Regions from separate parts of the Clostridium sp. AF32-12BH genome, predicted to be linked through region 1. Evidence: riboswitches for the same ligand, from Rfam matches in the RefSeq annotation. Region 1 holds a riboswitch; the other holds the start of a gene.
The links. Region 1 has a riboswitch for FMN ahead of ribD (bifunctional diaminohydroxyphosphoribosylaminopyrimidine deaminase/5-amino-6-(5-phosphoribosylamino)uracil reductase RibD). Riboswitches for the same ligand answer to the same signal wherever they lie in the genome.
Positions count from the first base shown of each region.

Region 2: linked by a shared signal. The riboswitch ahead of DWZ40_RS16040 (ECF transporter S component) and the one ahead of ribD (bifunctional diaminohydroxyphosphoribosylaminopyrimidine deaminase/5-amino-6-(5-phosphoribosylamino)uracil reductase RibD) in region 1 are both predicted to bind FMN.

Region 1 covers NZ_QUEH01000009.1:33,536-36,948, reverse strand. Annotated here, with positions in the region: gene DWZ40_RS10425 (DNA/RNA helicase domain-containing protein) at 1-1,356, shown strand, start outside; FMN riboswitch at 1,452-1,566, shown strand; gene ribD (bifunctional diaminohydroxyphosphoribosylaminopyrimidine deaminase/5-amino-6-(5-phosphoribosylamino)uracil reductase RibD) at 1,939-3,042, shown strand; gene DWZ40_RS10415 (riboflavin synthase) at 3,023-3,413, shown strand, end outside.
Region 2 covers NZ_QUEH01000018.1:52,959-56,371, reverse strand. Annotated here, with positions in the region: gene DWZ40_RS16050 (mandelate racemase/muconate lactonizing enzyme family protein) at 1-40, shown strand, start outside; gene DWZ40_RS16045 (hypothetical protein) at 73-1,509, shown strand; FMN riboswitch at 1,556-1,675, shown strand; gene DWZ40_RS16040 (ECF transporter S component) at 1,903-2,541, shown strand; gene DWZ40_RS16035 (L-threonylcarbamoyladenylate synthase) at 2,728-3,413, shown strand, end outside.

The DNA of each region.
Region 1 (3,413 bases):
CTGACCAATCTTACCAAACTGGAGTATCATTTATCTGAACGAGAAAAGCCACTGAAGTTTCGTACATGGGAACTGAATAGCATGAAAGCCCTGGTAGATCAGCTGGAAGCTCATATGGAGCATGTATACCGCCTGCGCTTTTTCTACTCCTTTCAGATTCCACGGCTTGGAAAGGAATTTGACCTGCTCCAGGTGAAGGAAAACCAGATTGTAAACATTGAACTGAAAAGCGGTGCGGTTTCCGAAGATGCCATACGCAGGCAGCTGATACAGAACCGCTATTATTTGTCTGTACTTGGAAAACCGATCAAATCTTACACTTACATCAGCAGTCAGAACCGGTTGGTGCGTCTGACAAATCATGACCATATTGCTGACACAGACTGGAAACAGTTGTGTGAGGAATTGCAGGAGAAAAGCCCAGAATACACGGGAAATCTGGAAACATTGTTTCAGGCGGAATGGTATCTGATCTCGCCGCTGACACAGCCTGAACGTTTCCTGAGAAAGGAATATTTTCTGACAGCGCAGCAGAAAGATATCGAACGGCAGATTCTAAGAAGAATCAGGACAGAACGAAGAGGGTATTACTGGTTTTCTGGGCTTCCAGGAACGGGAAAAACCTTGCTCCTGTATGACATTGCCATGAAACTTTCTGTCCGGCAAAAGGTCTGCATGATTCACTGTGGAACTTCCGGGCAGAAATGGAAAAAACTTCATGAACGCCTGCTGCGTATGATCTGGATTTCGGATTCGCAAATTACAGAAGAAACAAAATTAGATGAGTACAGTGCCGTTCTGGTTGATGAAGCACATTTACTGAGTCAGGATGTATTACATAGGATTGTAAACCTGGCTGGAAGTCGTCCGGTTATTTTTTCCAGTGACGATGAGAGCCCGGTTTCACCGGAAGAAGCGGATCAAAGCATAAAACAGGAGTTGGAAAATCTTGCTGAGGTTTGGATGTTTCGTCTGACAAATCGGATCCGGACCAATGCGGAACTTTCAGCTTTTATTCAAAATATGATGCATCTTCCAGAGCGGAAAGTTACCAGACACTTTCCAAATGTTACTGTGTTTTATGCCAACAATAACCAGGAAGCAGAAAATTTGATTCAGTATGCAAAAGAACAGGGATATCAACTTTTGTCAGAACATATGGTAACAGGAAAAACACCGGATTGCTTGGCAGTGATGTTGGATGAGCAGTATTTCTATGATGAGAATAAATATTTGCGCTCCGAAAATCATACTGTGCGGAAGCTGTTTCATCAGCTGAATGGTGCAAAAGAAAAGCTGCTGCTGGTTGTAAACAATAATTTCCAGCTTTATGATGTGCTTTTGGACCTGTTATAGTTTCATGAATCTGGATTCACACAGGATTACACCAATTTTACACCATATCTTGACTTTCCTATAGAAATGTGCAATAATACCACTCGTAAAAAGCATAAAGTCTTCAGGGCGGAGCGAAATTCTCCACCGGTGGTAAAGCCCACGAGCCGCAAGGCATGATTCGGTGCAATTCCGAAGCCGACAGTATAGTCTGGATGAAAGAAGAATGATCGTGTATTTCTTATATTTTTGAAAATACCGTATTTGTGATAACCGCTCTGGAATGAAAATTTCAGAGCTTCTTTTATTTCATAGGAATTGTGTTTTATGAAACAAATGGAACATGCAGATCGCATTTTTCGTGATTTCGTGAGCAGGAACAAAGAGAGTTCTTTTTCATGATTTGGAAAATGGTTTACAGGATACGGAAAATTCAAAAATAACGGAAAAACAGTACAAAAAGAAAAGCAAGTTCTGAAGAATATTGATTCTTTGGATCTGCTTTTTTCTGTATTGCATAACTCAGAAGTATCTGTGGTGCATCTGACGTTAACCATCCTTCTGCTTGATACTTATGCGAACAGGAAATGGAGGAAGGAGTCTTTGACAAAACAGGATTATATGCGCCGGGCAGTGGAACTGGCGAAAAAAGGCGAAGGCTGGACCAGTCCGAATCCGATGGTAGGCGCCGTGGTGGTAAAAGACGGGAGAATCATCGGGGAAGGATACCATGCGCGGTATGGGGAACTTCATGCAGAGCGCAATGCGCTCCGTGCCTGTATGGAGCCGACGGAGGGGGCAGACCTCTATGTCACGTTAGAGCCATGCTGCCACTATGGAAAACAGCCTCCCTGCGTAGAGGCAATCGTGCAGGCGGGGATCAAGCGGGTTTTTGTGGGATCGGATGATCCGAATCCACTGGTTGCCGGAAAGGGAATCCAGTATTTGCGGGAACGCGGCATTCTGGTAGAAACCCATGTGCTGAAAGAAGAATGCGATGCGCTAAATCCGGTGTTTTTCCATTACATCCGCAGAAAAACTCCCTATGTGGTTTTAAAATATGCCATGACCATGGATGGGAAAATTGCGGCATATACCGGGGCATCCAAATGGGTTACTGGCGAGGAGGCACGGGCGTGGGTGCAGCGGGAGCGCAGCCGTTACTGTGGCATCATGGTGGGGGTCAATACCGTACTGGCAGATGATCCATTGCTGAACTGCCGCATGCCGGGAGGAAGAAATCCGGTCCGGATCATCTGTGATACACACTTAAAAACTCCGATGGAATCCAGAATCGTAAAGACCGCGAGGGAAATTCCTACAATTCTGGCTGTCTGCGAGACGGACAAAAAACGATATCTTCCCTATGAACAGGCGGGCTGCCAGATTTTGCCAGTTTCAGAGGAAGAGGGGCATGTGAATCTCAAGGACCTGATGAAGCTGCTTGGCGAAAAACAGATCGACAGTATTTTGCTGGAGGGAGGCGGTACCTTAAACTGGTCCGCGTTAAAAAGCGGGATTGTCAAAGAAGTACATGCTTATCTTGCACCGAAGCTGTTTGGCGGTGCAAAAGCCAAAACGCCGGTGGAGGGGCCTGGTGTGGCAGATCCTTCGGAAGCGGTCCGGCTGAAGGTCAGAGAAATCCGAAAGCTGGGCGAGGATTTCCTAGTGGAAAGCGAGGTGCAGGATGTTTACGGGGATCGTTGAAGAGATTGGAACGTTAAAACGGATTACCTGGGGTGCACATTCGGCGGCGCTGACCATTCAGGCAAAACAGGTGCTTGCCGGTACCAAAGTGGGCGACAGCATTGCAGTCAATGGGATTTGCCTGACGGTAACGAATCTGGACACTTCCGGGTTTACGGCAGACGTAATGCATGAAACCTTAAACCGTTCTTCCTTAAAAGGTGCAAAACCGGGCATGCACGTGAACCTGGAGCGGGCAATGGCAGCAGGAGGGCGGTTTGGCGGTCATATCGTAAGTGGCCATGTGGATGGAACCGGAACGATCCGGAAGATTTCGCGGGATGATAATGCAATTTGGTATACTGTGGAAGCCAGCCCGGCAATTCTTCGCT
Region 2 (3,413 bases), on a different contig from region 1:
GATTGACTGGGATGCAGCAGAAAAAATCCGGGTGTTCTAGAGAATGATAGGATAAAATTAGGGGGAATTACTATGACAATGACACCACTTATTTACATGCTTGCACTGATCATATCGATCGTGATCTTGCTTGTATTGACTTTGAAACTGAAAATGAACAGCTTTATGGCGCTGTTCTTTACCGCAATGGGACTCTCTATTTTCTTTGGCACTTCACCGATTGAGAGTTTAAACAACATTACCGGTTCGTTCGGAAAGAGCCTTGGAAGCATTGGTCTGCCGGTCCTTTTCGGTGCGATCCTTGCCATGGGTGTGCAGGATTCCGGCGCAGCCGTTGCAATCAGTAACTTCTTTGTAAAGCTGTTCCGTGGCAAACACCTGGAACTGGCTCCGGCATTAACCGCATTTGTTATGGCGATTTCCGTATTTGGTGATATTTCACAGCTTCTGACTGCACCGATCGCAGCAACCATTGCAAAGCGTAAAAACATGAACATGGCTGTAGTTACTCCGTATGTCATTACTGCTGTATGGTTCACACATGGTGTTGTTCCACCATCTGCAGCAATCCTGGCAGTAGCAATTCTGCTTGGTGCAGATGTTGGTATGGTAATTCTCTGGGGCCTGGTAATCTGTCTGGCATCCCTTATCATCATTTATGCGCTGACCATCCGCTGGATGACAGAGCATGCTTCCTATGCAGCACCGAAGCCGGAATATACCGTTGGTATCGAGCCGGTCAAAGATGGCGATGACAGCGTAGAGAGCCTTCTGATGAAAGAACCGGATATCCCGAATGCCCTGATCGCCTTCCTTCCGCTGATCGTTCCGGCTGGACTGATCGCAGCAGCATCGATCTGTGCCATGGTTCTTCCAGAGGACAGCGGTGTACTTCAGGTAATCAACTTTATCGGAAACAAATCGATCGCAATGCTGGTTGGCATCATCATCCTGATCCTGACCAATGGAAAGATCAAGGCAAAAATGCTCCGCAATGCAAACCGCACAGAAAAGATCAGCGAGAATGCAAGCCTTCTGGAGCTTGGTATGGGCAACTGGGTAAAACGTGCGATCGATGTTTCTGCAATGGTTCTTATGGTGACCGCAATGGGTGCAGCATTTGCATCTGTACTTTCCAGCCAGCCGGTTGTATCTGAGATCGCAGAGGTTGTTGCAAAATCCGGTATTCCGATGATTCTGATTCCATTTATTATCGCAGCTGTTATGCGTGCAGCAGCAGGTTCCATGGCAACTGCATCCATGGCAGCAGCAGGTATCTGCCTGCCAATCATGAACATGCTTGGTCTGTCACCGGTAGCAGTTACCCTGGCAATCGGTCTTGGCACCGTTCTGTTTGGTCATGTCAATGACTCCGGATGCTGGATGTGTCAGGAGGTATTCAACGTAGACCTGCCGCAGTATCTGAAATATGTCAGCCCGATGGCAGCATTTGGCGGATGTGTCGGCATGGTACTGCTGATGATCTTAAGCATGATCGGTCTTGTATAAATTTACTTGATTTTTTGAAAAAGATGTACTATAGTTAAGGCAATGATAAGTTCTTCGGGGCGGGGTGCGATTCCCCACCGGCGGTTACAGTCCGCGACCTGCTTTGCGCAGCTGATTTGGTGAAATTCCAAAACCGACAGTATAGTCTGGATGAGAGAAGAAATTGTGTGAAAGCTTTTACAGCAAGACCTGTAATGGCAGCATGAACGACTCAAGTCCCCCGGGTAGCGATATCCGGGGGATTTTTCGTTGTATGGTATATCGAGGCGGTATGGCAGCGCATCTGCTGATTTTCACATTTCACACGATTCCTCTGAATGATGAACTTACACGTTACTGTTTGCGCAATGCATGAACAGTGACACGACCAATCTATTTCAGGAGGGAAAAGACATGAAAGAAAAGTTACTGACTACGAAAAATGTTGTATTGATGGGAATGTTTGGTGCTCTTGCAGGTGTGCTGATGCTGTTTGAGTTTCCGCTTCCGTTTCTGGCACCAAGCTTTTACGGACTGGATGTCAGCGAGGTACCGGTGCTGATCGGAACCTTTGCCATGGGACCGGCAGCCGGTGCGATCATGGAAGTCGTAAAAATTCTGGTAAAGCTGGTATTGAAGCCGACCAGTACCGGATTTGTAGGAGAGTTTGCGAACCTGGTGATCTCCTGTGCCCTGGTCATTCCGGCAGGTCTGATCTATAAAATTTCCCACACCAGAAAAGGCGCGATGACAGGACTTGTGTTGGGAACCATCTGTATGGCAGCGGTTGGTGTGGTAGCAAATGCTCTGGTTATGCTTCCGTTCTATTCCAACTTCATGCCGATGGAAACCATTCTGGCAGCAGGCGCAGCCATCAACCCGGCGGTTGGAAGTGTATGGACCTTTGCATTGTTCTGCGTCGGACCGTTCAATGTGGTCAAAGGAATCATTGTGTCCGTGGTGACTGCACTGGTTTATAAACGCGTCAGTGTGCTGATCCATAGCATTGGAACACACAAAACTGTAAAAAATGAGAAACGCGTGAATGCATAAATAATATAGAAAACTTATAGTCAGACACCCTGCGGTCTATCTTGCACCGCAGGGTGTCTTGTGTTATGATAAGGCAGAAACAGACCGGCAAAAAGGTAAGGTTTTATGCCGGAAATAATCATGTGGACACAGCCTTGGCAGCACACCGGTATCATGTTGCTGCAGGATTGCAAAGAAGGTAAACGTATGAATACAAAACTGGTAAAAATAGAAGATACAAAACAGATCAAAGATGAGGAACTGGCTGAGGCAGCTGAAATTCTAAGAACCGGAGGTCTGGTGGCATTTCCGACCGAGACGGTGTATGGTCTTGGCGCGAATGCACTGGATGAGACTGCGGCTAAGAAAATTTACGCAGCAAAGGGCCGCCCGTCCGACAACCCGCTGATCGCGCATATTTCCTGTCTGGACGAACTGGAACCGCTTGTAGCATACATTCCGGAGGCGGGCAGGAAGCTGGCGGAGGCATTCTGGCCGGGACCGCTGACCATGGTATTTCCGAAAAGTGACATTGTGCCTTACGGAACGACCGGCGGGCTGGATACGGTAGCAGTCCGTATGCCGAGTGACCCGGTGGCAAACCGTCTGATCAAACTGGCCGGGGTTCCGGTGGCAGCACCGAGTGCCAATACTTCCGGCAGACCAAGCCCGACCACGGCACAGCATGTATGGCAGGACATGGAAGGCAAGATTGAGATGATCCTGGATGGCGGTCCGGTGGGAATCGGGGTAGAGTCTACGATCGTGGACGTATCCGGTGATGTGCCGACGTTGCTTCGTCCGGGTGCAATTACCATGGAGATGCTGCGCGAGACCGTAGGACAGGTAGAGATTGATCCGGCAATCCAGGCACCGCCAAGTGCGGATCTGCG